Regions from separate parts of the Pseudomonas sp. Irchel s3b5 genome, predicted to be linked through region 3. Evidence: predicted binding sites of a transcription regulator. Region 3 holds the regulator's gene; each other region holds the start of a gene.
The links. Region 3 encodes sigma-54, which starts transcription at its own class of promoters, with help from an activator protein. Its sites were predicted from a motif close to ANTGGCATNNANNTTGCTNT; they were not measured.
Positions count from the first base shown of each region.

Region 1: a site for sigma-54 is predicted at 1,208-1,227, ahead of CKW15_RS11410 (flagellar basal body rod protein FlgF). Genes of this name have one in related genera too.
Region 2: a site for sigma-54 is predicted at 7,900-7,919, ahead of flhA (flagellar biosynthesis protein FlhA). Genes of this name have one in related genera too.

Region 1 covers NZ_FYDY01000008.1:49,851-59,960, reverse strand. The annotation lists gene CKW15_RS11420 (nitrate reductase cytochrome c-type subunit) at 1-472, shown strand, start outside; gene CKW15_RS11415 (cytochrome c3 family protein) at 482-1,078, shown strand; gene CKW15_RS11410 (flagellar basal body rod protein FlgF) at 1,282-2,022, shown strand; gene flgG (flagellar basal-body rod protein FlgG) at 2,068-2,853, shown strand; gene flgH (flagellar basal body L-ring protein FlgH) at 2,906-3,601, shown strand; gene CKW15_RS11395 (flagellar basal body P-ring protein FlgI) at 3,629-4,717, shown strand; gene flgJ (flagellar assembly peptidoglycan hydrolase FlgJ) at 4,729-6,012, shown strand; gene flgK (flagellar hook-associated protein FlgK) at 6,023-8,035, shown strand; gene CKW15_RS11380 (flagellar hook-associated protein 3) at 8,049-9,641, shown strand; gene CKW15_RS11375 (ketoacyl-ACP synthase III) at 9,956-10,110, shown strand, end outside.
Region 2 covers NZ_FYDY01000008.1:16,671-26,780, forward strand. The annotation lists gene CKW15_RS11210 (chemotaxis protein CheA) at 1-1,174, opposite strand, end outside; gene CKW15_RS11215 (protein phosphatase CheZ) at 1,229-2,017, opposite strand; gene CKW15_RS11220 (chemotaxis response regulator CheY) at 2,039-2,410, opposite strand; gene fliA (RNA polymerase sigma factor FliA) at 2,579-3,319, opposite strand; gene fleN (flagellar synthesis regulator FleN) at 3,316-4,146, opposite strand; gene flhF (flagellar biosynthesis protein FlhF) at 4,263-5,588, opposite strand; gene flhA (flagellar biosynthesis protein FlhA) at 5,600-7,729, opposite strand; gene flhB (flagellar biosynthesis protein FlhB) at 7,982-9,121, opposite strand; gene fliR (flagellar biosynthetic protein FliR) at 9,125-9,901, opposite strand; gene fliQ (flagellar biosynthesis protein FliQ) at 9,914-10,110, opposite strand, start outside.
Region 3 covers NZ_FYDY01000007.1:126,401-136,510, forward strand. The annotation lists gene rapZ (RNase adapter RapZ) at 1-620, opposite strand, end outside; gene ptsN (PTS IIA-like nitrogen regulatory protein PtsN) at 623-1,087, opposite strand; gene hpf (ribosome hibernation-promoting factor, HPF/YfiA family) at 1,100-1,408, opposite strand; gene CKW15_RS10490 (RNA polymerase factor sigma-54) at 1,483-2,976, opposite strand; gene lptB (LPS export ABC transporter ATP-binding protein) at 3,163-3,888, opposite strand; gene lptA (lipopolysaccharide transport periplasmic protein LptA) at 3,888-4,436, opposite strand; gene lptC (LPS export ABC transporter periplasmic protein LptC) at 4,423-4,995, opposite strand; gene CKW15_RS10510 (HAD family hydrolase) at 5,003-5,527, opposite strand; gene CKW15_RS10515 (KpsF/GutQ family sugar-phosphate isomerase) at 5,527-6,501, opposite strand; gene CKW15_RS10520 (ATP-binding cassette domain-containing protein) at 6,777-7,586, shown strand; gene mlaE (lipid asymmetry maintenance ABC transporter permease subunit MlaE) at 7,586-8,383, shown strand; gene mlaD (outer membrane lipid asymmetry maintenance protein MlaD) at 8,383-8,850, shown strand; gene CKW15_RS10535 (phospholipid-binding protein MlaC) at 8,862-9,503, shown strand; gene CKW15_RS10540 (lipid asymmetry maintenance protein MlaB) at 9,500-9,805, shown strand; gene CKW15_RS10545 (BolA family protein) at 9,920-10,110, shown strand, end outside.

The DNA.
Region 1 (10,110 bases), on a different contig from region 3:
CCTGCTTGCCGCTCTGCTGGTGTGGGTGCCCTTGGCATTTGCGGCAGAGCCCGGTTACCCACTGGATGCGCCTGCACCGGATGGTCGTCGGGTCGGCGGGACCTTGACTCAGGAGCTGCCCGCTCCACCCATCGCGGAAGACGAGAACAAGGACCTCAAGCGTGAACGTAATTATCCCGAGCAACCGCCGACCATTCCCCACAGCATTCGCGGGTATGGCATCGACATGAACAGCAACAAGTGCCTGACCTGCCACAGTCGCGGCAACAGTGCGCGCACCCAGGCGCCGATGATCAGCATCACGCACTACATGGACCGTGACGGCCAGGCGTTGGCGGCGGTGTCGCCGCGCCGGTACTTCTGCAACCAGTGTCATGTGCCGCAGAAAGATGTGAAGCCACTGGTGAACAACAGCTTCAAGAACATCGATCAGGTGTTGCAAGACGAAATCAACCGTCAGCCGAAACCTTGAGGAGAGGCCATGAAATCTTTGCTTGCCTTGCTCAAGGATTATTGGAGCGTACTGCGTCGGCCCAGCGTGCATTACAGCCTGGGCTTTCTGACGCTCGGCGGGTTTATCGCCGGGGTGATTTTCTGGGGTGGGTTCAACACCGCGCTGGAAGCGACCAACACCGAGAAGTTCTGCACGTCCTGCCATGAAATGCGCGACAACGTGTTTGTCGAATTGCAGGAAACCATTCACTACTCCAACCGCTCGGGCGTACGCGCCACGTGCCCGGACTGCCACGTCCCCCACGAGTGGACGCACAAGATCGCACGCAAGATGCAGGCTTCCAAGGAAGTCTGGGGCAAGCTGTTCGGAACGATCAGCACCCGGGACAAGTTCCTGGGCATGCGCCGGGAGCTGGCCGAACACGAGTGGGCGCGGCTCAAGGCCAACGATTCCCGAGAGTGTCGCAACTGTCACAACTTCGAGTTCATGGACTTCACCCGCCAGGGCAAGCGCGCCGCCAATATGCACTCCACTTCATTGGCCAGCGGCCAGGCGACCTGCATCGACTGCCATAAAGGCATTGCCCACAAACTGCCCGACATGAGCGGTGTGAAAGGCTGGTAGCCGGGTTTTCCCGGCGTTGCCGCCAAGCGGCACAAGCGCGCCGGTTTTTCGTCTTCGATACATTGTTCAATTCCCCTCTGATGAGCCTCAAGCCCCGTGTTTAAAGGGGGTTTGAGCCGCTGCGCGCAAGTTGGTCTGCAAATTGCTACAACCAGCGCAACACAGCGGTGGGCGGCAACCGTCCGGCATGCAGAGGAAAGATTGTGGACAAGTACCTTTATGTGGCAATGACCGGCGCCAGCCAGAATGCACTGGCGCAAAAGGCGCATGCCAACAACCTCGCGAACATCTCCACCAACGGCTTCCAGAAAGACCTGGAGCAGGCGCGTTCGATGCCGGTGTTCGGTGACAGCTTTCCGGCGCGTGCGTTTGCCTTGTCCGAACGCCCGGCCACCGATTTCTCCCCTGGTTCGCTGGTAGAAACCGGCCGCGACCTCGACGTTGCCGTGCAAGGCGATGGCTGGATTGCCGTACAGAATCCTGACGGCGGCGAAAGCTACGTGCGCACCGGCAGCCTGAACATTGACGCGCTGGGCGTGCTGCGTGCCGGCAACGGCATGCCGGTGATGGGCAATGGCGGGCCGATTGCCGTGCCGCCCGAGCAGCAGATCGAAGTGGGCGAGGACGGCACCATCAGTATTCGCGCGATGGGCGAAGGTCCTCGCGTGATGGCCGAAGTCGACCGCATCAAGCTGGTCAATCCGGACTTCAAGAACATGACCAAAGGCCTGGACGGTTCGATCCACACCAGGGACGGGCAGCCGGCGCAAGCCGATGCCAACGTCAAACTGGTGTCCGGGTTCCTCGAATCGAGCAACGTCAATGCCGTGGAAGAGATGACCTCGGTGCTGGCGCTGGCCAAGCAGTTCGAACTGCACATCAAGATGATGAACACCGCCAAAGACGATGACCAGGCCATGGCTCGGGTCTTGCAGATCAGCTAATTACCAGAACGTCGCGCCGTAAAACAGGCGCACGAGGAGAATCGAATGCTTCCGGCTCTATGGGTTGCCAAAACAGGTCTGTCCGCCCAGGACACCAACCTGACTACCATTTCCAACAACCTGGCCAACGTGTCGACCACGGGTTTCAAACGTGACCGCGCCGAGTTCCAAGACTTGCTCTACCAGATCAAGCGTCAGCCTGGCGCCCAGTCGACCCAGGACAGCGAACTGCCGTCGGGTCTGCAACTGGGTACCGGTGTGCGCATTGTCGGCACCCAGAAAAACTTCACCGCCGGCAGCCTGCAAACCACCGAGCAGCCGCTGGACATGGCCATCGACGGCCGTGGTTTCTTCCAGATCCTGCAACCGGACGGCACCACGTCCTACACCCGTGACGGCACGTTCCACCTGGACTCCAACGGCCAGATCGTCAACGCCAGCGGTTTTGCCCTGGAGCCGGCGATTGTCATTCCGAACGATGCTCAGACCTTCACGGTCGGCCGTGACGGTACCGTGTCCGTCACCGTGCCTGGCAACGCTGCGTCCCAGGTGATCGGCAACCTGCAAACCGCCGACTTCATCAACCCGGCCGGCCTGCAGGCGGTGGGTAACAACCTGTTCCTGGAAACCGCCGCCAGTGGCGCGCCGCAAGTCGGCACCCCGGGCCTGGCCGGTTTCGGTACCACGCTGCAGAACACCCTGGAAACGTCCAACGTCAGCACCGTTGAAGAGATGGTCAACATGATCACCACTCAACGTGCCTACGAGATGAACTCCAAGGTGATCTCCACCGCCGACCAGATGCTCTCGTTCGTAACGCAGAATCTGTAATCAAGTCTATGAGGCGGCCATGAGGTCGCCTGCAACACCGTGAGGTAGGGTCATGAATCGCTATGCATTTGTTCTGGCACTGAGTGGGATCACCGCGCTCGCAGGCTGCGTGCCTGTGCCGCCCAAGCCCAATGACCCTTATTACGCTCCGGTGTTGCCGCGCACGCCGTTGCCGTCTGCGGCGAACAATGGCTCGATCTATCAGGCCGGTTTTGAACAGAACCTGTACAGCGACCGCAAGGCGTACCGGGTGGGCGACATCATCACCATTACGCTGAACGAAAAAACCCAGGCCAGCAAAAACGCCAACTCGCAGATCGGCAAGAACAGCAAGGCCGATATCGGCCTGACCTCGTTCTTTGGCGGTGGCTTGAGCACCAACGATCCAATCGGCAGCGGCGACCTGAGTCTCGACGTCGGCTACAGCGGCGAACGCGCCACCAAGGGCGACAGCAAGGCCGCGCAGGGCAACACCCTGACCGGTTCGATCACCGTGACCGTGGCCGATGTGTTGCCCAACGGCATCATCGCCGTACGCGGCGAGAAGTGGATGACGCTCAACACTGGCGACGAACTGGTGCGGATTGCCGGTCTCGTTCGTGCCGATGACATCGCCACCGACAACACCGTGTCGTCGACCCGTGTCGCCGATGCGCGCATCACCTATTCGGGCACCGGTTCGTTTGCCGATGCGAGTCAGCCAGGCTGGTTCGACCGTTTCTTCCTCAGCCCGCTGTTCCCTTTCTAGGTGGCTACGTTGAATCTAAAACACCTCATGGTGGCCGCCCTGATGCTGTCCGCAGCCTTCAATGCTCAAGCCGAGCGCCTGAAGGACATCGCCAGTATTTCCGGCGTGCGCTCCAACCAATTGATCGGTTACGGCCTGGTGGTCGGGCTTAACGGCACCGGTGACCAGACGACACAAACCCCGTTCACCCTGCAGACCTTCAACAACATGCTCTCGCAGTTCGGCATCAAGGTGCCGCCGGGTTCGGGCAACGTGCAGTTGAAGAACGTCGCGGCGGTGTCGATCAGTGCCGATCTGCCGCCGTTCGCCAAGCCGGGTCAGCAAGTCGATATCACCGTTTCGTCCATCGGTAACTCCAAGAGCCTGCGCGGTGGCACCTTGCTGCTGACGCCGCTCAAGGGTATCGACGGCAACGTGTATGCGGTGGCTCAAGGCAACCTGGTGGTTGGCGGTTTCGACGCGGAAGGTCGCGACGGTTCGAAGATCACCGTCAACGTTCCGTCGGCCGGTCGCATCCCGGGCGGTGCATCGGTGGAGCGTGCGGTTCCGAGCGGTTTCAATCAGGGCAACAGCCTGACCTTGAACCTCAATCGTTCCGACTTCACCACGGCCAAGCGCATCGTCGACAAGGTCAATGACATGCTCGGCCCTGGCGTGGCCCAGGCCATCGATGGTGGTTCGGTGCGTGTCTCGGCGCCGCTCGATCCGAGCCAGCGGGTCGACTATCTGTCGATCCTGGAAAACCTCGAAATCGATCCGGGCCAGGCAGTGGCGAAAGTCATCATCAACTCCCGTACCGGCACCATCGTGATCGGCCAGAACGTCAAGGTGTCTCCGGCCGCCGTGACCCACGGCAGCCTGACCGTGACCATCACCGAAGACCCGATCGTCAGCCAGCCCGGCCCACTGTCCAATGGCACCACGGCGGTGGTGCCGCGTTCGAAGGTCAACGCTCAGCAGGAAGCCAAGCCGATGTTCAAGTTCGGCCCGGGCACCACCCTCGACGAAATCGTGCGTGCGGTGAACCAGGTCGGCGCGGCGCCGGGTGACTTGATGGCCATCCTCGAAGCCCTGAAACAGGCCGGCGCGTTGCAAGCCGACCTGATCGTGATCTGAGGACGGCGTTCATGGATATGCGCAAGAGCGGTCTGGTCAGCAGCAGCGATTCGGGTTCCTACTCGGACCTTAATCGACTGAACCAGCTCAAGGTCGGCGACAAGAACAGCGACGGCAACCTGCGCAAAGTGGCGCAGGAGTTTGAATCGCTGTTCCTCGGAGAAATGCTCAAGTCCATGCGCTCGGCGACCGAAGCGCTGGGGCAGGACAATCCGCTCAACACGCCAGCCGCCAAGCAGTATCAGGAAATGTACGACCAGCAGCTGGCCGTTTCGATGTCCCGTGAAGGCGGCGGTATCGGTCTGGCGGACGTGCTGATGCGTCAGATGTCGAAGGACAAACCCATGGCCCCGGGCGAGGCCGCCGCCGCATCGGCTGCCAAGCAAGAGGCGGCGAAAGCAGCGGTGCAAACGCCGGTGGCCGCCGGTACGGTCGCGCTCAACGGGCCACTGTCGCGGGTCAATGGTCAGCGTCCGTTGTGGGCTTCGCGCTCGGTGCATGCGCCGCAGGAAGCAGGCGAGGGCGCCCATCGCAATGACATGGCGCTGATCAATCAGCGACGTCTGGCGCTGCCGCCAAAACTGGCCGACCGCTTGCTCGCGGGGCTGGTGCCTTCGGCAACGACCACCGCTGCATCGGTCAGCGCAACCCCATTGCCGCAGCGCACGACCACCACCGGTACCGGTCCGTTGTACAACGGCGACTGGCTGGCCAACGCGCAGCAAGCCTCCAGCGGCGGCATGCAGATTTACGGTCGCGCCATGGCGCAGATTCCGCTGGCGCCAGCGAAGAAAGCCTTCAGTTCCTCCGATCAATTCGTCAACACCATGTTGCCGATGGCCAAGGAAGCCGCCGCCCGCATCGGCGTCGATCCACGTTACCTGGTGGCCCAGGCCGCCCTCGAAACCGGCTGGGGCAAGTCGGTCATGCGTGCTCAGGACGGCAGCAGCAGCCACAACCTGTTCGGCATCAAGGCCGGCAGCAGTTGGCAGGGCAACTCGGCACGGGCCATCACCAGCGAATTCAGGAATGGCGAGATGGTCAAGGAGACGGCGCAGTTCCGTTCCTATGATTCCTACAAGGACAGTTTCCATGACCTGGTGACGTTGTTGCAGAGCAACAATCGTTATCAAGAAGTCGTGAAGTCGGCCGATAACCCAGAACAGTTTGTACGCGAGTTGCAAAAGGCCGGTTACGCAACCGACCCGGACTACGCAAGCAAGATTTCGCAGATAGCCAGGCAGATGACGAGTTATCAAAACTACGCTGCGGCGGGCGTTTCAACGAATTTATAAGGTTTGAACCATGAGTTTGCTCAACATCGGAATGTCGGGTTTGTCCGCTAGCCACGCATCGTTGGTGACTACCGGTAATAACATTTCCAACGTCGATACCATCGGGTACTCGCGCCAGCAAACTGTTCAGGGCACCAAAAGCTCTATTCAGCATGGCAATGTGTTCATCGGCACCGGTACGACCCTGGCGGATGTGCGCCGGGTGTACAACAGCTACCTTGACGCGCAACTGCAAACCACCACTTCGCTCAATGGCGATGCGCAGGCCTATCTTGGCCAGGCCACGCAAATTGACAAGCTGTTGTCAGACAGCGGCACGGGCATTACCAAGACGTTGCAGTCGTTCTTCTCGTCGCTGCAAACCTTGTCCGGCAACTCGAACGACAATGCTTCGCGCCAGGCTCTGCTGACCAATGCCCAAGGCTTGAGCAGCCGCTTCAATGCCATGTCCCAGCAATTGAAGCAGCAGGGCACCTATATCAACGATCAGTTGGGCTCGATGGCCGATCAGGTCAACAAGCTGGCGTCGACCGTCGCCGCCTACAACAAGAAAATCGGTGAAGTCAGTAGTTCGGGTGGTACCCCCAACGAACTGCTGGACCAGCGTAATGAAGCCATCCGTCAACTCAACGAACTGGTCGGCACCCAGGTCACTGAAACCGATGGTCGGAAGGATATTTACCTGGGCAGCGGCCAGCCGCTGGTGGTCGGCGACACCGTCAACAAATTGCGCGTGGCGACCGATCCGACCGACCCGACTCGCTCATCGATCATCATGGACCGTGGCAGTTCGTCGATCGACATCACCAGCGTGATGAGCGGTGGCCAGATGGGTGGGTTGTTGCGCTATCGCAGCGAAGTGCTGACGCCTGCCGTCAACGACCTGGGGCGTATTGCCATGGTCGTGGCCGATCAAGTCAATAAACAACTGGGTCAAGGCCTGGATCAGAACGGCAATTTCGGTGCGGCGCTGTTCAACAACATCAACAGCGCGACGGCCATCAGTCAGCGCAGCATTGCCAACGCCAACAACAATCCGGCGTCCGGCAACCTGAATGTCACCATCAAAGACACCAGCAAGCTGCAAGCCAGTGACTATCAAGTGACGGTCACTGCTGCGGGCTACAACGTGCGTCGACTGTCGGATAACACCGACATGGGTAACTTCGCCTTCGCCACGCCTCCTGCGGCCGATCCGGTCATCGATGGTTTCAGCCTGAGCCTGAACAGCGGTTCGGTCGCCGTCGGGGACTCTTTCAAGATTACCCCGACCCGCAGTGGCGCTGCGGACATGACGACGGTCATGACTGACGCCAAAACCCTGGCCACCGCCGCTCCTCTGACCTCCACGAAGGCGTCGGGCAATGACGGCACCGGTGCTGTCAGCCAGCCGGACCTGACCACCACCCTGGATATCTACGATCCGGTCCAGCGCCTGGAAGTGCAGACGGCGGTCAAGGCATCAATGCCCGTGCGCATGCTGATGACCAGCGCCACCGCCTACGAAGTGTTCGATTCCAAGGGCAACAGAATCGGCACCGGCAACATCGTGCCAGGCCAGAATAACGACCTGAGTATCGCTGTGCCTTACACCGATGCCGGTGGCAATGCCAAAACCTTCAATGTGGGGATGACCGTCAGTGGTAGCCCCGCTTCAGGCGACAGTTTCAACATTGCCATGACAGCGGCGGGCAGCACCGACAACCGTAATGCCCAGTCGCTGCTGGGATTGCAGACCAAGGCGACGGTGGGTGCTACTGCCACCAGTCCTGGCGTGAGTTTTACCGAGGCTTATGGTGGACTGGTATCGAGCGTCGGCTCCCAGACCAAGCAGGCTCAACTGGATGGCACGGCCACCGACACCATCCTGACCGGGGCACGCAACGCCCGTGACTCGCTCTCCGGTGTCGACCTCGATGAAGAGGCAGGCAACCTGACCAAATACCAGCAGTACTACACGGCCTCTTCGCAGATCATCAAGACTGCGCAGGAAATTTTCAGCACTCTGATCAATGCCCTTTAAGGAGCCGTAGAACATGCGCATTTCTACAGCACAGTATTACGCCACGACGGCTGCGAACTATTCTCGCAACCTCAACAACGTAATGAAGACTGCCGAGCAGGCCAGTAGCGGCGTCAAGCTCGAGACAGCAGCGGATGATCCGGTCGGTGCGGCCCGCTTGCTGCAACTCGAACAGCAAAAGGCCATGTTGGGTCAGTACACAACCAACATCAGCGCGTTGAACACCGCACAGGCACAAGAAGAAAGCGTACTGGACAGCATCAATAACGTGCTGCAGAAAGTCAGCGAATTGGCTGTGCGTGCCGGTGGTGGTTCGTTGAACGACGATGACCGTAAATCCATTGCCGCCGAGCTAAAGCAGTCCGAAGAACAACTGCTGAGTCTGATGAACAGCAAGGACGCCAATGGTAAATTCATTTTTTCCGGCGCCAGCAACAACACTCAGCCGTTCGTGCGCAATAGCGACGGCACCTACAGCTATCAGGGTGACCAGACTCAGTTGGAACTGAAGATCGGCGATTCGATGAAGCTGGGTCTGAACGATACCGGTTGGGACGTTTTTCAGCAGGCGATCAACGCTGCGCGCAGTTCCACTACCATGACGGCGCCGCCTGTCGATGACGGACGCGTAGCCTTGTCGCCAGGTCTGGTGAGCTCGGGGCCTGCCTTCGATTCAAGTTTCCGTAGCGGCGAGCCATACACCTTGTCGTTCACCAGTAGTACTCAATATTCGATCAAGGATGCTTTGGGTAACGACGTGACCGCTGAGTCCACCCAGGGCGGTAAGTTCGATCCAAACACCAAGGGTGGCTCCGACATCAATTTTCGGGGTGTGACGTTCAAGCTGGATATTACGTTTCAGGCGGGTGACAACCCTGCTGACGCGGCCAGTGCTGATGCGGTCATCGCCGGTCACAACTTCAAATTAACGGCCAAACCCGACAGCTTTGTTTCCAACCGCTCCCCGAGCAACAATTCGACGGCAATCATTTCCCAGGCTTCGGTGAGCAATGCCGCCGATTACAAGAGCTTCTTTCCTGAAGGTGGGGCCGTGTTGAAGTTCACGGGGCCTGGGGCCTTTGAACTGTACGCGCGACCAATGACCAGCAGCAGTACGCCGGTCACCACGGGCACCGTAACGGCAGGCGTGGCAACGGCGGCCGGGGTTAGCTTCACCCTTGGAGGCACGCCGCCGACTCCAGCGGCAGGTGATCAGTTCGATATAGCGGTCAATACCCACCAGACTCAGAATGTGCTGGATACCATCAGCCAGCTGCGTTCGGCGCTTGACACTCCGACCCAGGGTAACCCGTCTGCACAGCGTTTTCTCGAGGACACGATAGCGTCGTCCATTGCCAACCTTAACAACGGTAAGAACCAGGTTGACCTGGCGCGCGGCGCGATTGGTGCCCGTGGCAATGTGATGGACATGCAGACTGACCAGAACACCAGTACCAGTCTGATCAACGAATCGACGAGTAACTCGATCAAGAATGCCGATCCAGCCGAAGTGCTGACCCGTCTGACCTTGCAGCAGACCATGCTGCAGGCCGCGCAACTGGCATTTGCGAAAGTCTCCCAGCTGAGCCTGTTCAACAAACTTTAAGTCAGTCTTGATCGATCAAAGCCAGCCCCTGTAATCGGGGGCTGGCTTTTTTTTGCATTTTTTTCAGGGGCGTGCAAAGCAGTGCGGGGCGTAATCCGGACCACAAAATCAAATAAAGCAGCGATCTCTGAGTGACCCGTCAGTCAAAACGCGCATCTTCACTGTATCCTGTCTGCGGGCGGTGAAGGTGGCGGGGCTGTCCAAGGTGTTTGTTTGAGCCCCGACGTTGCCTCTTCTGGGGGCCAGACCCTGACTGTAGACGCCCTCGATTCAGCGAGCGGCGATGTTCAGCTGTTTATTATTGGGAAGCCATAATGATTGGCATAAAAAATATAGCGAGTTACGTGCCGGCAGCCGGGATTGATAATTACGCCCAGGGTGCAAAGTTCGACAAGGATGAAACCTTCATCCTTGGCAAGATCGGTTCGGCATTTCTGCCGCGCATGGGTGCCGATCAGGAAACATCCGA
Region 2 (10,110 bases), on a different contig from region 3:
GGCGGTTACGCACCAGCACCAGTTCGCCGACCATGTTCATGATTTCGTCGAGACGCGCGGTATCGACCCGCACGGTGGTTTCGGCTTCGCTGGCCGGTTTTTCCGCAGGTGGCGCGGCGACGGCGCGGGCAGGTGCCGGTGCCGGTGCCGCAGCAGGTGCTTCGGCCTTCGGTTCTGGTGCCTTGGCGACAGCTTTCGGCGTTACCGCTTTGGCTGCCGGTGCAGCGACAGAAGCACTTGCGGCGGTTGCGGCGGTTGCGGTGCCGACTTCGCTGAACTTGCCTTTGCCGTGCAATTCGTCGAGCAGCGACTCGAACTCGTGATCGCTGATCAGATCGCTACCCGCTGCTAAAGCGGCAGGTGCCACCGGCGTCGGTACTGAAGCAATAGCGGATTCCAGCGCATCAACCGCAAAGTTACCCTTGCCGTGCAGCTGGTCGAGCAGTGCTTCGAATTCTTCGTCGGTAATATCGGAGCTGTCGCCTGCGGCTTTCGGCGCTGGCGGTGCAGTCGGCGCGGGTGCCACTGCGTCGACGGCAAACTGGCCTTTACCATGCAATTGATCGAGCAAGGACTCGAACTCGGCATCGGTGATTTCATCGCTTGCCGCGGCATTGCCGGCAGGCACTGGAGCTGGAGCAGCTGCCGGTGCCCCGGCCTGGGCCTTGACGGCGTTCAGCGAGTCCAGCAGTTGTTCGAATTCGTTGTCGGTGATGTCACCCGATTCGCTTTCAGGCGCTTCAACCACTTCGGCGACGGGCGCAGGTACAGCCTCGTCAGCCGACTGTGGTTCGGCCAGACGGGCCAGTGCCGCGAGCAGTTCAGGTGTGGCGGCCGTGATCGGGCTGCGCTCGCGGACTTCGCTGAACATGCTGTTCACCGCGTCCAGTGCTTCGAGCACCACGTCCATCAGTTCCGAATCGACACGACGCTCACCCTTGCGCAGGATGTCGAACACGTTCTCGGCGATGTGGCAGCACTCCACCAGCTCGTTGAGCTGGAGGAAACCGGCGCCCCCTTTTACAGTGTGAAAACCGCGAAAAATTGCATTGAGCAGATCCGCATCATCCGGACGGCTTTCCAGCTCGACCAGTTGCTCGGACAGTTGCTCTAGAATCTCGCCGGCCTCAACCAGGAAATCCTGAAGGATCTCTTCATCGGCGCCGAAGCTCATTAAGGGGGTGCTCCTACAGGTCTAAAAACCCAAAAAACCTAAAATTCTAAAACGCTAAAATCCCAGGCTGGATAACAAATCGTCCACATCGTCCTGACCGGACACAACGTCTTCTCTTTTATCGGCATGAATCTGCGGACCTTCACCCTGAGAGAGATGTTTTTGTGGATCTTTTTCTGCAAGCATCGCTTCACGGTCATGTTCGATGCCCGCAAAGCGGTCCACCTGACTGGCCATGAGTACGAGCTTGAGCAAATTACTTTCGACTTCGGTGACCAACTGTGTCACACGCTTGATCACTTGACCTGTGAGGTCCTGGTAATCCTGAGCCAGCAGGATGTCGTTCAGGTTGCTCGACACTGCCCGGCTATCGACGCTGCTGCGTGACAGAAAGCCGTCGACCCGCCGCGCCAGATCACGAAACTCTTCAGCGCCGACTTCACGACGCATGAACCGCCCCCAATCCGCGCTCAAGGCCTGGGCTTCGTCACCCAGACCATTGACCAGCGGCGTAGCACTTTCGACCAGGTCCATGGTGCGGTTGGCCGCCGCTTCGGTGAGCTTCACAACGTAGCCCAGACGCTCCGCAGCATCCGTAATCTGGGACACTTCTTCGGCTTGCGGCATGTGCGGGTCAATCTGGAAATTGACGATCGCGCTATGCAACTCGCGAGTCAGTTTTCCCACTTCCTGATACAGGCCGCGGTCACGGGTCTGATTGAGCTCATGGATCAATTGCACTGCGTCACCGAACCTGCCTTTTTCAAGGCTGGCGACCAGTTCGACGGCGTGTTTTTTCAGGGTCGATTCAAAATCGCCCAATGAAGATTCGTTATGCCCCATAGCTCCCCCGTGGCGCGTTCATCAACCGATGCGTTCGAAAATCTTTTCGATTTTTTCTTTCAACGCCTGGGCCGTGAAGGGCTTGACCACATAGCCGTTAACGCCAGCCTGGGCCGCTTCGATGATTTGTTCGCGCTTGGCTTCAGCGGTCACCATCAATACTGGCAGGTGCTTGAGCTTTTCATCGGCACGCACGTGGCGCAGAAGATCGATACCAGTCATGCCAGGCATGTTCCAGTCCGTCACCAGAAAGTCGATGCTTCCGCTGTTGAGCACCGGAATGGCGGTAGTGCCATCGTCGGCCTCGACGGTGTTGGTGAACCCAAGGTCACGCAGCAGGTTCTTGATGATCCGCCGCATCGTTGAGAAGTCATCAACGATGAGGATTTTCATGTTCTTGTCCAATTCGACCTCCAAGCAGTCTTAAACGCGCCCAGCACCTGGACGCGCCATTTCAATCAATCCGGCAAAGCACTCAATGACTGTCTGGAGCACAACAGATCGAGACCGGTGCAGTTCAACGCCACACCAGCCCTTTTCGCAGTGTCCCCCACACTGCCTTCAGCGCGCTCGCCACTCCCCCAAACGCCCCCGCAAACGGGCCGCGCACTGGCTGTGTAACTGGCTGACCCGCGATTCGCTGACCCCCAGGACCTCACCGATTTCCTTGAGATTCAACTCTTCGTCGTAGTACAGCGCCAACACCAGTCGCTCACGCTCCGGCAAATTGGCAATCGCGTCCGCCAGCGCTGCCTGGAAGCGTTCATCTTCCAGATCGCGAGACGGCTCGAGATGAGCACTCGCGCCATCCTCGTGCAGCCCTTCGTGTTCGCCGTCCTGCAACAGATCGTCGAAACTGAATAACCGGCTGCCCAGGGTGTCGTTCAAAATTCCGTAGTAATCATCGAGACTCAATTGGAGTTCGGCCGCAACTTCGTGATCTTTAGCGTCACGGCCGGTTTTAGCTTCAATCGAGCGAATTGCGTCGCTGACCATGCGCGTATTGCGGTGGACCGAACGGGGTGCCCAGTCGCCCTTGCGCACTTCATCGAGCATGGCGCCGCGGATTCGTATGCCCGCGTACGTCTCGAAACTCGCGCCTTTGCTGGCGTCGTATTTGGTCGAGACTTCAAGCAGGCCGATCATCCCGGCCTGGATCAAGTCTTCAACCTGAACACTGGCCGGCAGACGCGCCAGCAAGTGGTAAGCAATGCGTTTGACCAGCGGCGCGTAACGCTCGATCAGCTCGTACTGCGCATCGCGTGCCGATTTTTTGTAGAGGTTGTAGCCGCTGGCACTCATAGCACGGGTCCTGCCGTTTGCTGCACGAGCCGCTCGACGAAAAACTCCAGGTGCCCGCGCGGGTTGGCAGGCAGCGGCCAGGTGTCGACCTTCTGCGCGATCGCCTTGAAGGCGAGCGAGCACTTGGAACGCGGGAAGGCTTCGTACACGGCGCGCTGCTTCTGCACAGCCTTGCGCACGCTTTCGTCGTAAGGCACCGCACCGACGTATTGCAATGCAACGTCGAGAAAACGATCGGTGACCTTGGTCAACTTGGCAAACAGGTTGCGACCTTCCTGCGGGCTCTGGGCCATGTTGGCCAGCACGCGGAAGCGGTTCATGCCGTGGTCGCGGTTGAGCAATTTGATCAGGGCGTAGGCGTCGGTGATGGACGTCGGCTCGTCGCAGACCACCAGCAACACTTCCTGAGCGGCGCGCACAAAACTGACGACCGACTCGCCAATACCGGCGGCGGTATCGATCACCAGCACATCGAGATTGTCGCCGATATCACTGAACGCCTGGATCAGCCCGGCGTGTTGCGCCGGACTCAGATGCACCATGCTCTGAGTGCCGGATGCGGCCGGAACGATGCGAATGCCACCGGGGCCCTGCAACAAGACGTCGCGCAGCTCGCAGCGGCCTTCGATCACGTCGGCCAGGGTACGTTTGGGTGTCAGTCCCAGCAGGACGTCGACGTTCGCCAGTCCCAGGTCGGCGTCCAGCAACATGACGCGCCGGCCGAGCTCGGCCAAAGCCAGGGACAAGTTCACTGACACGTTAGTTTTCCCGACGCCACCTTTGCCGCCGGTCACCGCGATCACCTGTACGGGATGCATGCTGCCCATGTTATTTCTTTACCTTGTCTTGCATAGACGGAGGCCACATTACTGGCTGCGCGTTCACAAACGGAACAATGCATGGCAGACCATCGATGTAGGTACAAAAACTATTCATTTTTACCTCAGCCTACCTGCTTGGTGGGGCTGTGGTAAATGTCAGCGAACATGTCAGCCATGGCTTCTTCGCTGGGTTCTTCCTGCATTTGCACGCTGACGGCGCGACTGACCAATTGATGACGACGCGGCAGATGCAGATCATCCGGAATCCGCGGGCCATCGGTCAGGTACGCCACCGGTAATTCATGGCTGATGGCCAGACTTAGTACCTCGCCCAGACTGGCTGTTTCATCCAGTTTAGTCAGGATGCAGCCAGCTAGCCCGCAGCGCTTGTAACTGTGATAGGCGGCGGTTAGAACCTGTTTCTGGCTGGTGGTTGCCAACACCAGATAATTTTTTGAGCGGATGCCACGGCCGGCCAGACTTTCGAGCTGCATACGCAGCGCCGGGTCGCTGGCTTGCAGGCCGGCGGTGTCGATCAGCACTACACGCTTGCGCAGCAAAGGTTCCAGCGCCTGCACCAGGGACTGGCCCGGGTCGACGTGGGTCACCGGCACATTGAGGATGCGGCCGAGGGTCTTGAGCTGCTCCTGTGCGCCGATGCGGAAGCTGTCCATGCTCACCAGCGCAATGTTCTGTGCGCCGTACTTGAGCACGTACCGGGCCGCCAGCTTGGCCAGCGTGGTGGTCTTGCCCATGCCGGCAGGGCCGACCATGGCAATCACGCCGCCTTCTTCCAGGGGCTCGATTTCCGGCGTGGCGATCATTCGTGCCAGGTGCGCCAGCAACATGCGCCAGGCCTGACGAGGCTCCTGGATTTCAGTAATCAGTGCCAGCAGATCACGCGACAACGGGCCGGACAGACCAATGCGTTGCAGACGACGCCAGAGGTTGGCCTGACCCGGACTGCTGCCTTGCAGCTGATTCCAGGCCAGCGATCCCAGCTGTACTTCCATGAGTTCGCGCAGGCTGTTGAGCTCGAAACGCATCGAGTCGAACACGCGAGCGTCAACAGCCGCTGCTGGAGCAGGCGCTGGTGCCGGGCGACGCGGCTCGGCGTAAGTCGGTTCGATCAACGGCTCGGCAGCGGTCAGCGGCAGGCCAGCGAACAACTGGCGATTGGTGCTCTCGTCGCTCTCGCCTTCGCTGCGCAGGCTCAGTTCGGCCTGGGCGGTGACGATCCGCGATTGGGTCTTGCGCAGCTCATCCTCGAGCTCCATGTTCGGAACACGTGGCGCCAGCGCCGACAGCTTGTAATCCAGCGCGGCAGTCAGCTCGACACCCCCGGCGATCCGGCGGTTGCCAATGATCGCCGCATCAGCGCCCAGCTCATCGCGAACCAGCTTCATGGCCTGACGCATATCGGCGGCGAAAAAACGCTTAACTTGCATAAACCACTACCTCAGCCGTTGGGCCCTACTGTCGCAACGATGGTCACTTGCTTGTTGTCAGGGATTTCCTGGTAAGCCAACACGTGCAAACCCGGTACTGCGAGCCGGCCAAATCGCGAGAGCATCGCGCGAACCGGACCGGCCACCAGCAGAATCACCGGTTGACCTTGCATCTCTTGACGCTGCGCGGCATCGATCAACGAGCGCTGCAGCTTTTCAGCCATGCTTGGCTCCAGCAGAACACCCTCTTCCGAGCCTTGTCCCGCCTTCTGCAGACTATTGAGCAATATCTGTTCCAACCTTGGCTCCAGCGTGATAACTGGCAGCTCGGAGTCAGTGCCTACAATGCTTTGGACGATTGCGCGGGATACGCCAACACGCACCGCCGCCACCAATGCGGCGGTATCTTGACTCTTGGCGGCATTGTTCGCGATGGCTTCGGCAATGCTGCGAATGTCACGCACCGGCACTTGTTCCGCCAACAACGCTTGCAGCACCTTGAGCAATTGCGACAGCGACACCACACCCGGCACCAGTTCTTCTGCCAGTTTCGGCGAACTCTTGGCCAGCAATTGCATGAGTTGCTGCACTTCCTCGTGGCCGATCAGCTCACTGGAATGCTTGTAGAGAATCTGGTTCAAGTGGGTGGCCACTACTGTACTGGCATCGACCACTGTATAGCCAAGGGATTGTGCCTGGGCACGCTGACTGATCTCGATCCACACCGCCTCCAGACCAAAAGCCGGGTCTTTGGCGGTGATGCCGTTGAGCGTGCCGTAGACCTGCCCCGGGTTGATCGCCAGTTCGCGATCCGGGTAAATCTCCGCTTCCGCCAGGATCACCCCCATGAGGGTCAGGCGATAGGCGCTGGGGGCCAGGTCGAGGTTGTCGCGGATATGCACGGTCGGCATCAGGAAGCCCAGATCCTGGGACAGCTTCTTGCGCACGCCCTTGATCCGCGCCAGCAGCTGGCCGCCCTGGTTGCGGTCGACCAATGGAATCAGGCGATAGCCCACTTCCAGGCCGATCATGTCGATCGGTGTCACGTCATCCCAGCCAAGCTCCTTGGTTTCCTGGGCCCGGGCTGGCGAAGGCAGCAATTCCTGCTGACGCTTGACCTCTTGCAGCGCCTGCACCTTGGCGCCGTTCTGCTTCTTCCAGAACAGGTAGGCACCACCTGCCGCGAGGGCCGCCATGCTCAGGAAGGAAAAGTGCGGCATGCCCGGGACAAGCCCCATGACCGCCATCAAGCCCGCCGCCACCGCCAGCGCTTTGGGCGAGGCGAACATCTGGCGATTGATCTGCTTGCCCATGTCTTCCGAACCGGAAGCACGGGTCACCATGATTGCCGCCGCTGTCGATAACAACAGTGATGGCAATTGCGCCACCAAACCGTCACCGATGGTCAGCAACGCGTAAACCTTACCGGCGTCGCCGAAGGTCATGCCGTGCTGGAAGATACCGACCGCCATGCCGCCGATCAGGTTGATGAACAGAATCAGCAGGCCGGCAATGGCGTCACCCCGGACGAACTTGCTGGCACCGTCCATGGAACCGTAGAACTCGGCTTCCTGCGCAACTTCCGAACGACGCGCCTTGGCTTGCGCCTGGTCGATCAGGCCGGCGTTGAGGTCGGCGTCGATCGCCATTTGTTTGCCGGGCATTGCATCGAGGGTGAAACGCGCACTCACCTCGGAAATCCGCCCGGCACCCTTGGTCACCACGACGAAGTTGATGATCATCAAGATCGCGAAAACCACGATACCGACCACGTAGTTACCGCCAATCACCACTTCACCGAAGGCCTGGATCACCTTACCGGCAGCGGCGTGACCGTCCTGGCCGTGGAGCATCACCACCCGGGTGGAGGCCACGTTCAGCGCCAGCCGCAGCAATGTCGCCACCAGCAAAATGGTCGGAAACACCGCAAAATCCAGCGGCCGCAAGGCGTACACGCAGACCAGCAGCACCACAATCGACAACGCAATGTTGAACGTGAAGAACACGTCCAGCAGAAACGGCGGAATCGGCAACATCATCATCGCCAGCATGACCAGCAGCAACAATGGCACACCCAAATTGCCCCGACTGAGGTCGGCGACGTTTGTGCGAGCTGCGCTGATTAACTGAGAGCGATCCACCGGTATTCCCCGTTCCTTTGAAGCAAACTTTTGACGCCAGAAGCAGGCGCAGGGTGGCTATTGCAAGAAGCCTTCCAACTTTGGCGGGAGGCTGAAATAGAGAGGTTTAACCGCGATTTGCTTTGCCTGAAAAGACGCCTTCGCTAGCAAGCCAGCTCCTACAGAAGGCGTGGGCAAGATCTATGCAACATCCAACGCAATCCTGTAGGAGCTGGCTTGCCAGCGAAGGCGTCGGCACAAGCACTGCAGACCTCAGGAATCGCGGCGCAAATCCGGCGGAATCGGCAAATCATCCTTGAGCGGATCAGGCCGCTTACCCTTGCCCGCGCGGTACTGACGAATCTGATAGACATAAGCCAACACCTGCGCAACCGCGAGGTACAGCCCACCGGGAATTTCCTGCTCCAGCTCCGTGGAGTAATAAATCGACCGCGCCAGCGCCGGCGATTCCAGCAGCAAAATCTCATTGGCCGCCGCGATTTCACGAATCTTCAGCGCCAGGAAGTCGCTGCCCTTGGCGATCAGCATCGGCGCCCCGCCCTTGTCCGGGTCGTACTTGAGCGCCACGGCGTAGTGGGTCGGGTTGGTGATGACCACGTCGGCATCGGGGATTGCCGCCATCATCCGGCGCTGGGACATTTCGCGTTGCAACTGGCGAATGCGCTGTTTGACCTCCGGTCGTCCTTCCTGATCCTTGTGCTCGTCGCGCACTTCCTGCTTGGTCATCTTCAGTTTCTTGATGCTTTCCCAGATCTGGATCGGTACGTCTACGGCGGCAATGATGATCAATCCGCAGGCCATCCACAGAGTGCTCCAGCCGACCAATTGCAGGCTATGAGTGATGGCCCGATCCAGCGGTTCGTGGGCGATACGCAACAGGTCGTCGATATCTGCGGACAAGACCAACAGCGCCACAAACAGCACGATGAAGAACTTCGCCAAGGCTTTGAGCAGTTCGGCCACGGCCTTGGCCGAAAACATGCGTTTGAGACCTGCGCCGGGGTTCATACGGCTGAATTTGGGCGCCATGGTGCCCGCGGAGAACAACCAGCCACCGAGGGAAATCGGGCCGATCAACGCGGCCAGCAGCAAGGTGATCATCACCGGCTGAATCGCCAGCAAGGCAATCTGTCCCGAGTGCAGCAGATAGGCGCCCATCGAGCGCTGATCCAGCACCACTTCCCGCGACAGCGTAAAATTCAGGCGCATCAGGTCCATCATTTCCTGAGCCAGCGCTCCGCCGAACACCAGCAACGCGCCAGCACCTGCAAGCATGATCGCCAGCGTATTAAGCTCCTTGGAACGGGCAATCTCACCCTTTTCACGGGCGTCCTTTTTCTTTTTCTCCGTGGGGTCTTCTGTCTTGTCCTGACCGCTTTCGCTCTCAGCCATGGCTCAGCGCGCCTTTGCCAGTTCGCGTAAAAGCTGTAAGGCCTCGGTGGCCAGCGGCTGATACTGATTGAGAATGTCCGCCAGACCGACCCAGACGATGAACAGCCCGAGCACCAGCGTCAGCGGAAAACCGATGGAGAAAATGTTCAGTTGCGGCGCCGCCCGCGTCATCACACCGAACGCGATGTTAACCACCAGCAGCGCGGTGATCGCCGGCAGTACCAGCAGCAATGCCGCACCCAGGACCCAACCCAGTTTGCCTGCAATTTCCCAGTAATGATTGACCATCAGGCCGCTACCGACCGGCAACGTTGTGAAGCTCTCGGTCAGCACCTCGAACACTACCAGATGGCCATTCATAGCCAGGAACATCAGCGTTACCAGCATGGTGAAGAACTGTCCGATCACCGCCACCGACACGCCGTTGGTGGGGTCGACCATGGACGCGAAGCCCATGCCCATCTGGATCGAGACAATTTGCCCGGCCACCACGAAAGCCTGGAAGAACAATTGCAGAGAGAACCCGAGGATCGCGCCGACGAGAATCTGCTCGGCAATCAGCAGCAGCCCGCTCAGATCCAGCGCATGTACCGGCGGCATGGGCGGCAGGTTGGGCGCAATGACCACGGTGATGGCGAGGGCGAAATAGAGCCGAATACGCTTGGGCACCAGCGAAGTGCCGAACACCGGCATGACCATCAGCAAGGCGCCGACACGAAACAGCGGCAACATGAAGGTCGCGACCCACGTGCTGATCTGGGTGTCGGTCAACTGCAGCAGCGATGACATGGCTTAGCCGATGACCATCGGAATGTTGTGGTACAGCTGGATGATGTATTCCATGAAGGTCTGCACCAGCCACGGGCCGGCGACGATCAGCGTCACCAGCATCACCAGCAGACGCGGGAGGAAGCTCAGGGTCTGTTCGTTGATCTGGGTAGCAGCCTGGAACATCGCCACGATCAGGCCCACCAGCAAACTCGGAATCA
Region 3 (10,110 bases):
TCGAGGCCGGATTGTTCTCTCAGTTCCGGCTTCCAGTAGGGATTGGGCAGGCAACGTACGTCGAACACCAGGTCAGCGTCTACCGGCATACCGCGCTTGAACCCGAACGACTCCACCAGAAATGCCGTGCCGGGTTCCGGCTGGTTCAAAAGGCGCAATTTGATCGAGTCGCGCAGTTGATACAAATTCAGGCTGGTGGTGTTTATCTTGAGGTCGGCGAGGTCGGCGATGGGGCCGAGCAAGACGCTTTCAACGTTGATTGCTTCGGCGAGCGAACGATTGGCGTTGCTCAGCGGGTGACGTCGACGGGTTTCGGAAAAGCGCTTGAGCAACGTTTCTTCATCGGCGTCCAGGTACAAAATATCGCACTGGATATGCCGGCCGCGGACTTCTTCGAGGAGATCGGGAAAACGTGAGAGATGACTGGGCAGGTTGCGTGCGTCAATGGACACGGCAACCAGCGGTTGAGACAGCTCAGTATGAACAAGTGCGCGCTCGGCAAGCTCCGGCAACAACCCGGCAGGGAGGTTGTCGATGCAATAGTATCCGTTGTCCTCGAGAACGGCGAGGGCGGTACTTTTACCTGAGCCGGAGCGACCGCTGACGATGATCAAACGCATGATTAATGACCGTTTTGCTCGTCCAGGACGACCTGGTACAAGGCTTCATTACTCGGGGCGCTGCGCAGTTTTTCGCGCACTTCCTTGCGGTCGAGCATGCTGGCGATCTGTCGTAACAGTTCCAGGTGAGCATCGGTGGCGGCTTCCGGGACCAACAGCACGAAGAGCAGGTCAACCGGGGCGCCATCAATAGCGTCGAAATCAATAGGTGCGTCCAGGTGCATCAAGGCACTGATGGGCGACACGCAACCTTTGAGGCGGCAGTGAGGAATGGCGATGCCGTTGCCAAAACCGGTAGAACCGAGTTTTTCACGGGCAATCAATGCCTCGAAGACATCTTGCATCTCCAGATCCGGCACTTCGCGATGGATGAGGTTGGCAATTTGTTCGAGGGCTTTCTTTTTACTGCCGCCCGGCACGTTCACCAAAGAACGGCCGGGGGTCAGGATGTTTTCAAGTCGGATCATGGGTTGGGAGTGTTAACGACCGGTTGCGCCCTGAAGGAGGCTCTGGGTCTTTTCCTTATGCTTTTTGAGTTGGCGATCCAGCTTGTCGGTGAGTGAGTCGATCGCCGCATACATGTCGTCATGCTCAGCGTTTGCGACCACTTCACTGCCGGGAATATGCAGGGTGGCTTCGATTTTCTGCTTCAGCTTCTCGACCGTCATCGTGACTTGCACGTTGGTGATCTTGTCGAAATGTCGCTCCAATCGTTCGAGTTTTTCGCCGATGTAGGTGCGAAGAGGTTCGGTCACTTCCAGTTGGTGTCCACTGATGTTGACTTGCATACAGCTTCTCCTTCGTTGCCAGTGCATAAAGCGGTAGATCAGATGATCTACCACTGGAACGCTGTGGCGTGGCTCTACATCAACCGCTTACGTTCGCTCGAAGGCGCGATCCCGAGGGATTCGCGGTACTTGGCGACGGTGCGGCGAGCCACCTGAATGCCTTGTGCCTCCAGTAAACCAGCGATCTTGCTGTCACTCAACGGCTTTTTCTGATTTTCCGCGGCAACCAGTTTTTTGATGATCGCGCGGATCGCCGTAGACGAGCATTCGCCGCCTTCGGAGGTACTGACGTGGCTGGAGAAAAAGTATTTCAGCTCATAGATACCCCGTGGGGTATGCATGAATTTCTGGGTGGTTACCCGTGAAATCGTCGACTCGTGCATGCCCACCGCTTCGGCAATGTCATGCAGGACCAATGGCTTCATGGCTTCGTCGCCGTACTCCAGAAAGCCGCGCTGGTGTTCGACGATCTGGGTAGCGACTTTCATCAGGGTTTCGTTGCGGCTCTGCAGGCTCTTGATGAACCAGCGGGCCTCCTGCAACTGATTGCGCATGAAGGTGTTGTCGGCGCTGGTGTCGGCGCGGCGTACGAAGCCTGCGTACTGGGCATTGACCCGAAGCCGAGGTACCGACTCCTGATTGAGTTCGACCAGCCAGCGCTCGTTGTCCTTGCGTACGATGACGTCAGGCACGACGTACTCGGCTTCGGTGGACTCGATTTGTGAACCGGGGCGCGGATTAAGGCTCTGGACCAGTTCGATCACCTGGCGCAGTTCGTCTTCCTTGAGCTTCATGCGACGCATGAGCTGGCTGTAATCTCGGCCGCCAAGCAAATCGATGTAGTCGGTGACCAGCCGTTTGGCTTCGGCCAGCCAAGGTGTTTTGGCAGGCAGCTGACGCAATTGCAGCAGCAGGCATTCGCCCAGGTTGCGGGCGCCGATGCCGGCCGGTTCGAATTGCTGGATGCGGTGCAGGACCGCTTCGATTTCGTCCAGCTCAATGTCCAGTTCCGGATCGAACGCTTCGAGGATTTCCTCAAGGGTTTCGTCCAGATAGCCCTGATTATTGATGCAATCGATCAGGGTGACGGCGATCAGGCGATCGGTGTCAGACATCGGCGCCAGGTTCAATTGCCACAGCAAATGGCTTTGCAGGCTTTCGCCGGCCGATGTGCGGGTAGTGAAATCCCACTCATCATCATCGTTGCTGGGCAGGCTGCTGGCGCTGGTCTGGTAAACGTCTTCCCAGGCGGTATCGACAGGGAGTTCGTTGGGGATGCGTTCGTTCCAGTCACCTTCCTCGAGGTTATCGACGGTCGGTGCGCTCTCCTGGTAGGAGGGTTCCTGGATATCGGTGTTGGGCTTTTGTTCGGTGTTGTCGGCCAAGGGGTCGGCGTTGTCGAAGTCGTCGCCTTCTTCCTGGCGTTCGAGCATCGGATTGGACTCCAGGGCCTCCTGGATTTCCTGTTGCAGGTCCAGGGTCGACAATTGGAGCAGGCGGATGGCCTGTTGCAGCTGAGGTGTCATCGTCAGCTGCTGGCCCATTCTCAAGACTAGCGATGGTTTCATGGCAGGGGCTTAACACCTTATTCGCCGGCGCACATGCGCCATCCACTACAGGGCGCCGAGGCGCCAAACTTAAGCAAGTTATATGCCTGAATCAGAGGCCTTTGCCTAGACCGCTGTAACAATAAAAACGAAAACCTTTGTCGATATGTCGGTCGGCGCCCGTGCGCAAACCAGCGAGCGCAGTCATTACAGGCGGAATTCGTGCCCCAGGTAAACTTCCTTGACCAGATCGTTGGCCAGGATCGTTTCTGCGTCACCTTCGGCAATCAGCTGGCCATCATTGACGATATAGGCCGTTTCGCAGATGTCCAGGGTTTCACGGACGTTGTGGTCGGTGATCAGTACGCCAATGCCTTTGGCCTTGAGGTGATAGATGATCTGTTTGATATCGCCCACCGAGATCGGGTCCACGCCGGCGAAGGGTTCATCGAGGAGAATGAATTTCGGATTGGTGGCCAGTGCGCGGGCGATTTCCACGCGGCGACGTTCACCGCCGGACAGGCTCATGCCCAGGTTGTCGCGAATGTGGCTGATGTGGAATTCCTGAAGCAGGCTTTCCAGTTCCTTGCGACGACCTGCCTTGTCGAGTTCCTTGCGGGTCTCGAGGATCGCCATGATGTTGTCGGCCACCGAGAGCTTGCGGAAAATCGACGCTTCTTGCGGCAGATAACCGATGCCGGCCTTCGCACGACCGTGCATCGGCTGGTGGCTGACGTCCAGGTCGTCGATCAGAACGCGACCCTGGTCGGCCTGCACCAGGCCGACGATCATGTAGAAGCAGGTGGTCTTGCCGGCGCCGTTCGGGCCGAGCAGGCCGACGATCTGGCCGCTGTCGATGGACAGGCTGACGTCACGCACGACCTGGCGACTCTTGTAGGCCTTGGCCAGGTGCTGAGCTTTCAGAGTTGCCATTACTGGGCCTTCTGCTCGTCAGTTTTCTTTTTCGGCTGAATCACCATGTCGATGCGTGGGCGCGACTCGGTGACTTTGCTGCCGGTGGCGCGACCGGCGCTGGCCAGCTTCTTGTTTGTGTCGTAGACGATTTTTTCGCCTTGGGTGATGTTGCCATCCTTGTCGATGACTTTGGCGCGGTCGATCAGCACGACGCGGTCTTGCGAGGCGTGGTACTGGATGGTCACGCCATAACCCTGAACAGGTTTCGTATCGCCAGCGGTTTGCAGTTGCTCGAAGTAGGCGAGGTTGCCCACGGAGGTCACTACATCGATATCGCCGGCCGGGGTGCGGGTCATGGTCACTTTGTTGCCGGTGACCTTCATCGAGCCCTGGGTGATGATCACATCGCCCGTATAGGTAGCAATACCGTTCTTGTCGTCCAGTTGGGCGTCGTCGGCCTGAATGCGAATAGGCTGTTGCTGATCGTCCGGCAGAGCCCAGGCGCTCACGCTTCCCAGTGCTGCGCCCAGACTGAGCAAAATAGGGAGTGTTTTAACGAGCCTCATACTGTCCTCTTACGTTCGATAGCAGGTGTATCCTGCTTTCTTTCAAATACGCCTTCATTCCCTTGCCAGTCGAGACACCGCCAGCGCCGTCGATTCTAACGTCTTGCTCGGTCTGCGCATATTGCTGCTGCGGGAACACGGTCATGCGAGTGGTGGTGATCAGGGTTCTGCGGTTTTTTTCGTCGAAGCGTGTGATGCGTACCGAGTCGATCAGTTCGACCTCGGTGCCATCGGGATTGACCTCGCCTTTCTCGCTCTGGACGTGCCACGGGAATTCGGTACCGCGGAACATGTTCAGGTCGGGATTGGTCAGCAAGGTAACTTCGGTCGCTTTCAGGTGTTCGACCTTGTCGGAGGTCATTTCGTACTGCAATTTACCATCCGGCAGGAACTGTACGCTGTGGGCGTTGATGGCGTAATAGTCGATCTCGCTTTCATTGGCACGCACAACCGGCTTGTCGAGGAAGCGTTCCGGGCTGATGTTCCAGTAGCCGACCGCGGCGAATATCGCCGCGATGCAACCGAACAACAAAATACTGCGAATCTTTTTGCTCAACATATAGGGCTCACAGGTATGCAGCGTTGGCTGCATCGAGGCGATCCTGGGCACGCAGGATCAATTCGCAGAATTCGCGAGCGGCGCCTTCGCCACCGCGGGCAGCGGTGACGCCGTGAGCGTGTTCGCGCACGAAGCTGGCGGCGTTGGCCACTGCCATGCCCAGACCAACGCGACGGATCACCGGCAGGTCTGGCAGGTCATCGCCCAGGTAGGCGACCTGTTCATAGCTTAAGCCTAGTTGCTCCAGAAGACCGTCGAGAACGACCAGTTTGTCTTCGCGACCCTGAAACAGGTGCGGGATACCGAGGTTCTTCGCTCGACGCTCGACCACCGGGGTCTTTCGGCCGCTGATGATAGCGGTCTGTACACCAGCTGCCATCAGCATCTTGATGCCTTGGCCGTCCAGAGTGTTGAACGTCTTGAATTCGCTGCCGTCTTCGAGAAAGTACAGGCGCCCATCGGTGAGAACGCCGTCGACGTCGAAAACCGCCAGCTTGATCTGTTTGCCGCGTTGCAGCAGGTCCGTGTTCATTACATTACTCCCGCGCGCAGCAAGTCGTGCATGTTCAACGCGCCGACAGGGCGGTCTTCACTATCGACCACGACCAGCGCGCTGATCTTGTGATCTTCCATGATTTTCAGCGCTTCGGCGGCAAGCATTTCGGCTCGGGCAGTCTTGCCGTGAGCCGTCATGACCTGATCGATCGTAGTGCTGTGGATATCGATGCTGCGGTCCAGCGTGCGACGCAAGTCACCGTCGGTGAAAATCCCTGCCAGTTTGCCATCGGCCTCCAGGACTACCGTCATGCCCAGCCCCTTGCGGGTCATTTCCATCAGGGCGTCCTTGAGCAGGGTGCCGCGCTGAACTTGCGGCAGCTCCTGCCCGGCGTGCATGACATTTTCCACTTTCAGCAACAGGCGTCGGCCCAGGGCGCCGCCGGGATGGGAAAAAGCGAAGTCTTCGGCGGTAAAGCCGCGGGCCTCCAGTAACGCAACGGCCAAGGCGTCGCCCATAACCAGTGCGGCGGTGGTCGAGGAGGTCGGTGCCAGGTTCAGCGGGCAGGCTTCGTGCTCGACATGCACGTTCAGGTTGACCTCGGCAGCCTTGGCCAGCGGCGAGGCGGGGTTGCCGGTCATGCTGATCAACTGAATGCCCAAACGCTTGATCAGTGGCAGCAAAGTCACGATTTCGTTGGTGGAGCCGGAGTTCGAGAGTGCCAGGATGACGTCGTCACGGGTGATCATGCCCATGTCGCCGTGACTGGCTTCGGCCGGGTGCACAAAAAAGGCCGTGGTGCCGGTGCTGGCCAGGGTGGCGGCGATCTTGTTGCCGATGTGCCCTGACTTGCCCATGCCGACCACGACCACGCGGCCTTTGCTGGCCAGAATCATCTCGCAAGCGCGTACGAAATCTGCGTCGATGTGGGGCAGCAGGCCTTGTACGGCTTCTACCTCGAGGCGGATGGTGCGTTGTGCCGATTGAATCAGGTCGCTGGATTGGCTCATGTCTGAAATCGTATAGCCCGATGAAAAGGCGGCGATTATAGCGTTTATGTTCGAAACCCTCACGCAAGTTCGTTACGCATTGTCATTCCTTGTTACTTAATCCCTCTGAAAGAAGCGTCTTGCCGGGCGTCGCGCTGAAGATGACCCGGCAATGGCCTTGGGCGCGCAGCGGTTGCAGTGATATAGTTCGCCGCCAGTTCGGCCTGCCCGGAAGGTATGTGCTTTCGTCAGAAAGTCAGGCGTCCGAGTGAGAGGCTGCATCGCAAGGAGTTTAGATGAGTGCCGATAACGCCTACGCGGTCGAGCTGAAGGGACTGACCTTCAAGCGCGGTGCGCGCAGCATTTTCAATAACGTCGATATCCGTATCCCGCGCGGTAAGGTCACCGGCATCATGGGGCCTTCCGGGTGTGGCAAGACCACGCTGTTGCGTTTGATGGGCGCGCAATTGCGCCCTACCAAGGGCGAAGTCTGGGTCAACGGGCAGAACCTGCCGAAGCTGTCGCGCAGCGATCTGTTCGATGCCCGCAAGCATATGGGTGTGCTGTTTCAGAGTGGCGCACTGTTCACCGATCTCGATGTGTTCGAGAACGTGGCTTTTCCGCTGCGCGTTCACACCGGGCTGCCGGAAGAAATGATCCGCGACATCGTCCTGCTTAAATTGCAGGCGGTAGGCTTGCGCGGCGCCATCGACCTGATGCCCGACGAATTGTCCGGCGGTATGAAGCGTCGTGTCGCGCTGGCACGGGCGATTGCGCTTGATCCGCAGATTCTCATGTACGACGAACCCTTTGTCGGCCAGGACCCGATCGCCATGGGCGTACTGGTGCGCCTGATCCGCCTGCTCAACGATGCGCTGGGTATCACCAGTATCGTGGTTTCCCACGACCTGGCCGAGACCGCGAGCATTGCGGACTATATCTATGTCGTGGGTGACGGCCAGGTGCTGGGGCAGGGCACGCCTGACGAGTTGATGAATTCGGATGACCCCCGCATTCGTCAGTTCATGACTGGCGACCCCGATGGCCCGGTTCCGTACCACTTTCCAGCGACGGATTACCGCGCAGATCTTCTGGGGAAGCGCTGATGCGCAAAATTTCATTAATAGAGCGCGTACGCCGGTTCGGCCAGGCGGGTATCGACGTGCTGGCGGTGTTCGGACGCTCGGCGCTGTTTCTGTTCCACGCTTTGCTGGGCCGTGGCGGTATCGGTGGCGGTTTCGGGCTGCTGGTCAAGCAACTGCATTCGGTAGGCGTGATGTCCCTGGTGATCATCGTGGTCTCCGGGGTGTTCATCGGTATGGTGCTGGCGCTGCAAGGGTTCAACATCCTGTCGAGCTATGGCTCCGAGCAGGCCGTCGGGCAAATGGTCGCGCTGACGCTGTTGCGTGAACTGGGGCCTGTGGTGACTGCCTTGCTGTTCGCCGGACGTGCCGGTTCGGCGCTGACGGCCGAAATCGGCAACATGAAGTCCACCGAGCAGTTATCCAGCCTGGAAATGATTGGCGTCGACCCGCTCAAGTACATCATTGCCCCGCGCCTGTGGGCCGGCTTCATTTCCCTGCCGGTGCTGGCCATGATTTTCAGCGTCGTGGGCATCTGGGGTGGTTCGTGGGTGGCTGTCGACTGGCTGGGTGTCTACGAAGGCTCCTACTGGTCGAACATGCAGAACAGCGTGACCTTCGCCGACGATGTGCTCAACGGGATCATCAAAAGCATTGTCTTCGCCTTTGTCGTGACGTGGATCGCCGTATTCCAAGGCTATGACTGTGACCCTACTTCCGAGGGGATCAGCCGAGCCACTACCAAGACCGTTGTGTATGCCTCGTTGGCAGTGCTCGGCCTGGACTTTATTCTGACTGCCTTGATGTTTGGAGATTTCTGATGCAAAACCGCACCCTGGAAATCGGTGTCGGCCTTTTCTTGCTGGCTGGCATCCTGGCTTTGCTGCTGTTGGCGTTGCGGGTCAGTGGACTGTCCCCGAGCCCGAGCACCGACACCTATAAACTTTATGCATACTTTGACAATATCGCCGGTTTGACGGTCAGAGCCAAAGTGACCATGGCCGGTGTGACCATCGGCAAGGTCACCGCGATCGATCTGGATCGCGACAGCTTTACCGGTCGTGTGACCCTGGAAGTGGAAAAGCGTGTCGATAACCTGCCGGCTGATTCCACGGCATCTATCCTGACCGCCGGTCTGTTGGGCGAGAAGTACATCGGTATCAGCGTGGGCGGCGAAGATTCCCTGCTCAAGGACGGTGGAACCATCCACGACACCCAGTCGTCGCTGGTGCTTGAAGACCTGATCGGTAAATTCCTGCTCAATACCGTTAGCAAAGACGCCAAATGAGGAACTGTTAAATGATCTCTACCTTGCGACGTGGCCTGTTGGTACTGCTCGCGGCGCTGCCATTGGTAGCCAATGCCGTGGCGGCACCTTCAGCGCACGAACTGGTACAGGACACTACTACCCGTTTGCTCGCCGACCTGGCGGCCAACAAAGAGAAGTACAAGCAGGATCCGCAGGATTTCTATGCGGCGCTGAATAGCATTGTCGGGCCTGTCGTGGATGCCGAAGGCATTTCCAAGAGCATCATGACGGTCAAGTACTCGCGCAAAGCTACACCGGAGCAAATGAAGACCTTTGAAGAAAACTTCAAAAAAGGTCTGTTCCAGTTCTATGGCAATGCCTTGCTGGAATACAACAACCAGGGCATCGTCGTTGATCCTGCCAAGGACGAGTCGGGCGACCGCACCAGCGTTGGCATGACGGTCAAGGGCAGCAACGGCGCGATCTATCCGGTTTCCTATACGCTGGAAAAGATCAATGGCGAGTGGAAGCTGCGTAACGTCATCATCAACGGCATCAACATTGGCAAGCTGTTCCGTGATCAGTTCGCCGATGCGATGCAGCGCAATGGCAACGACCTGGACAAGACCATCAATGGTTGGGCCGGTGAAGTCGCCAAGGCCAAGGAATCCACCGAGAAGCAAACCCAATGAGTGAATCGGCCGTCCTGATGGACGACGCTGGCGAGCTGCGGCTCAGCGGCGTGCTGGATTACCGCAGCGGCCCCGGCCTGCGCGAGCAGGGGCGGGCGCTGATCAAGGCCAGCACTGCCGCGGCGCTGGTGGTTGATTGTTCGGCTGTGACGAAGTCCAGCAGCGTCGGCCTGTCATTGTTGCTGTGCTTCATGCGTGATGCCCAGGCGGCCGGCAAGGCCCTGAGCATTCGTGCGATGCCAGAAGACATGCGTGAAATCGCCCAGGTCAGTGAGCTGACCGAGCTGTTGACGCATCCCTAACCCGCATCGATAAAAAAGCCCCCCGTCAGAGTCCTGCTCCGCGGGGTTCGCAGGCGCGGGGCTTTTTTGTATGATGTCCGACCCGCGCGCACAGGGCGCCGATTGAGGTTGAGCATGCAGGCCGTAGAAGTGAAGAGCTTCCTTGAAGGAAAGCTGCCCGGAACGTTGGTAGAAGTCGAGGGCGAAGGCTGCAATTTCCAGCTGAACGTGATTAGCGATGAACTGGCGGCGTTGAGCCCGGTGAAGCGTCAGCAGCAGATCTATGCCCATTTGAACCCATGGATCACCGATGGCAGCATCCATGC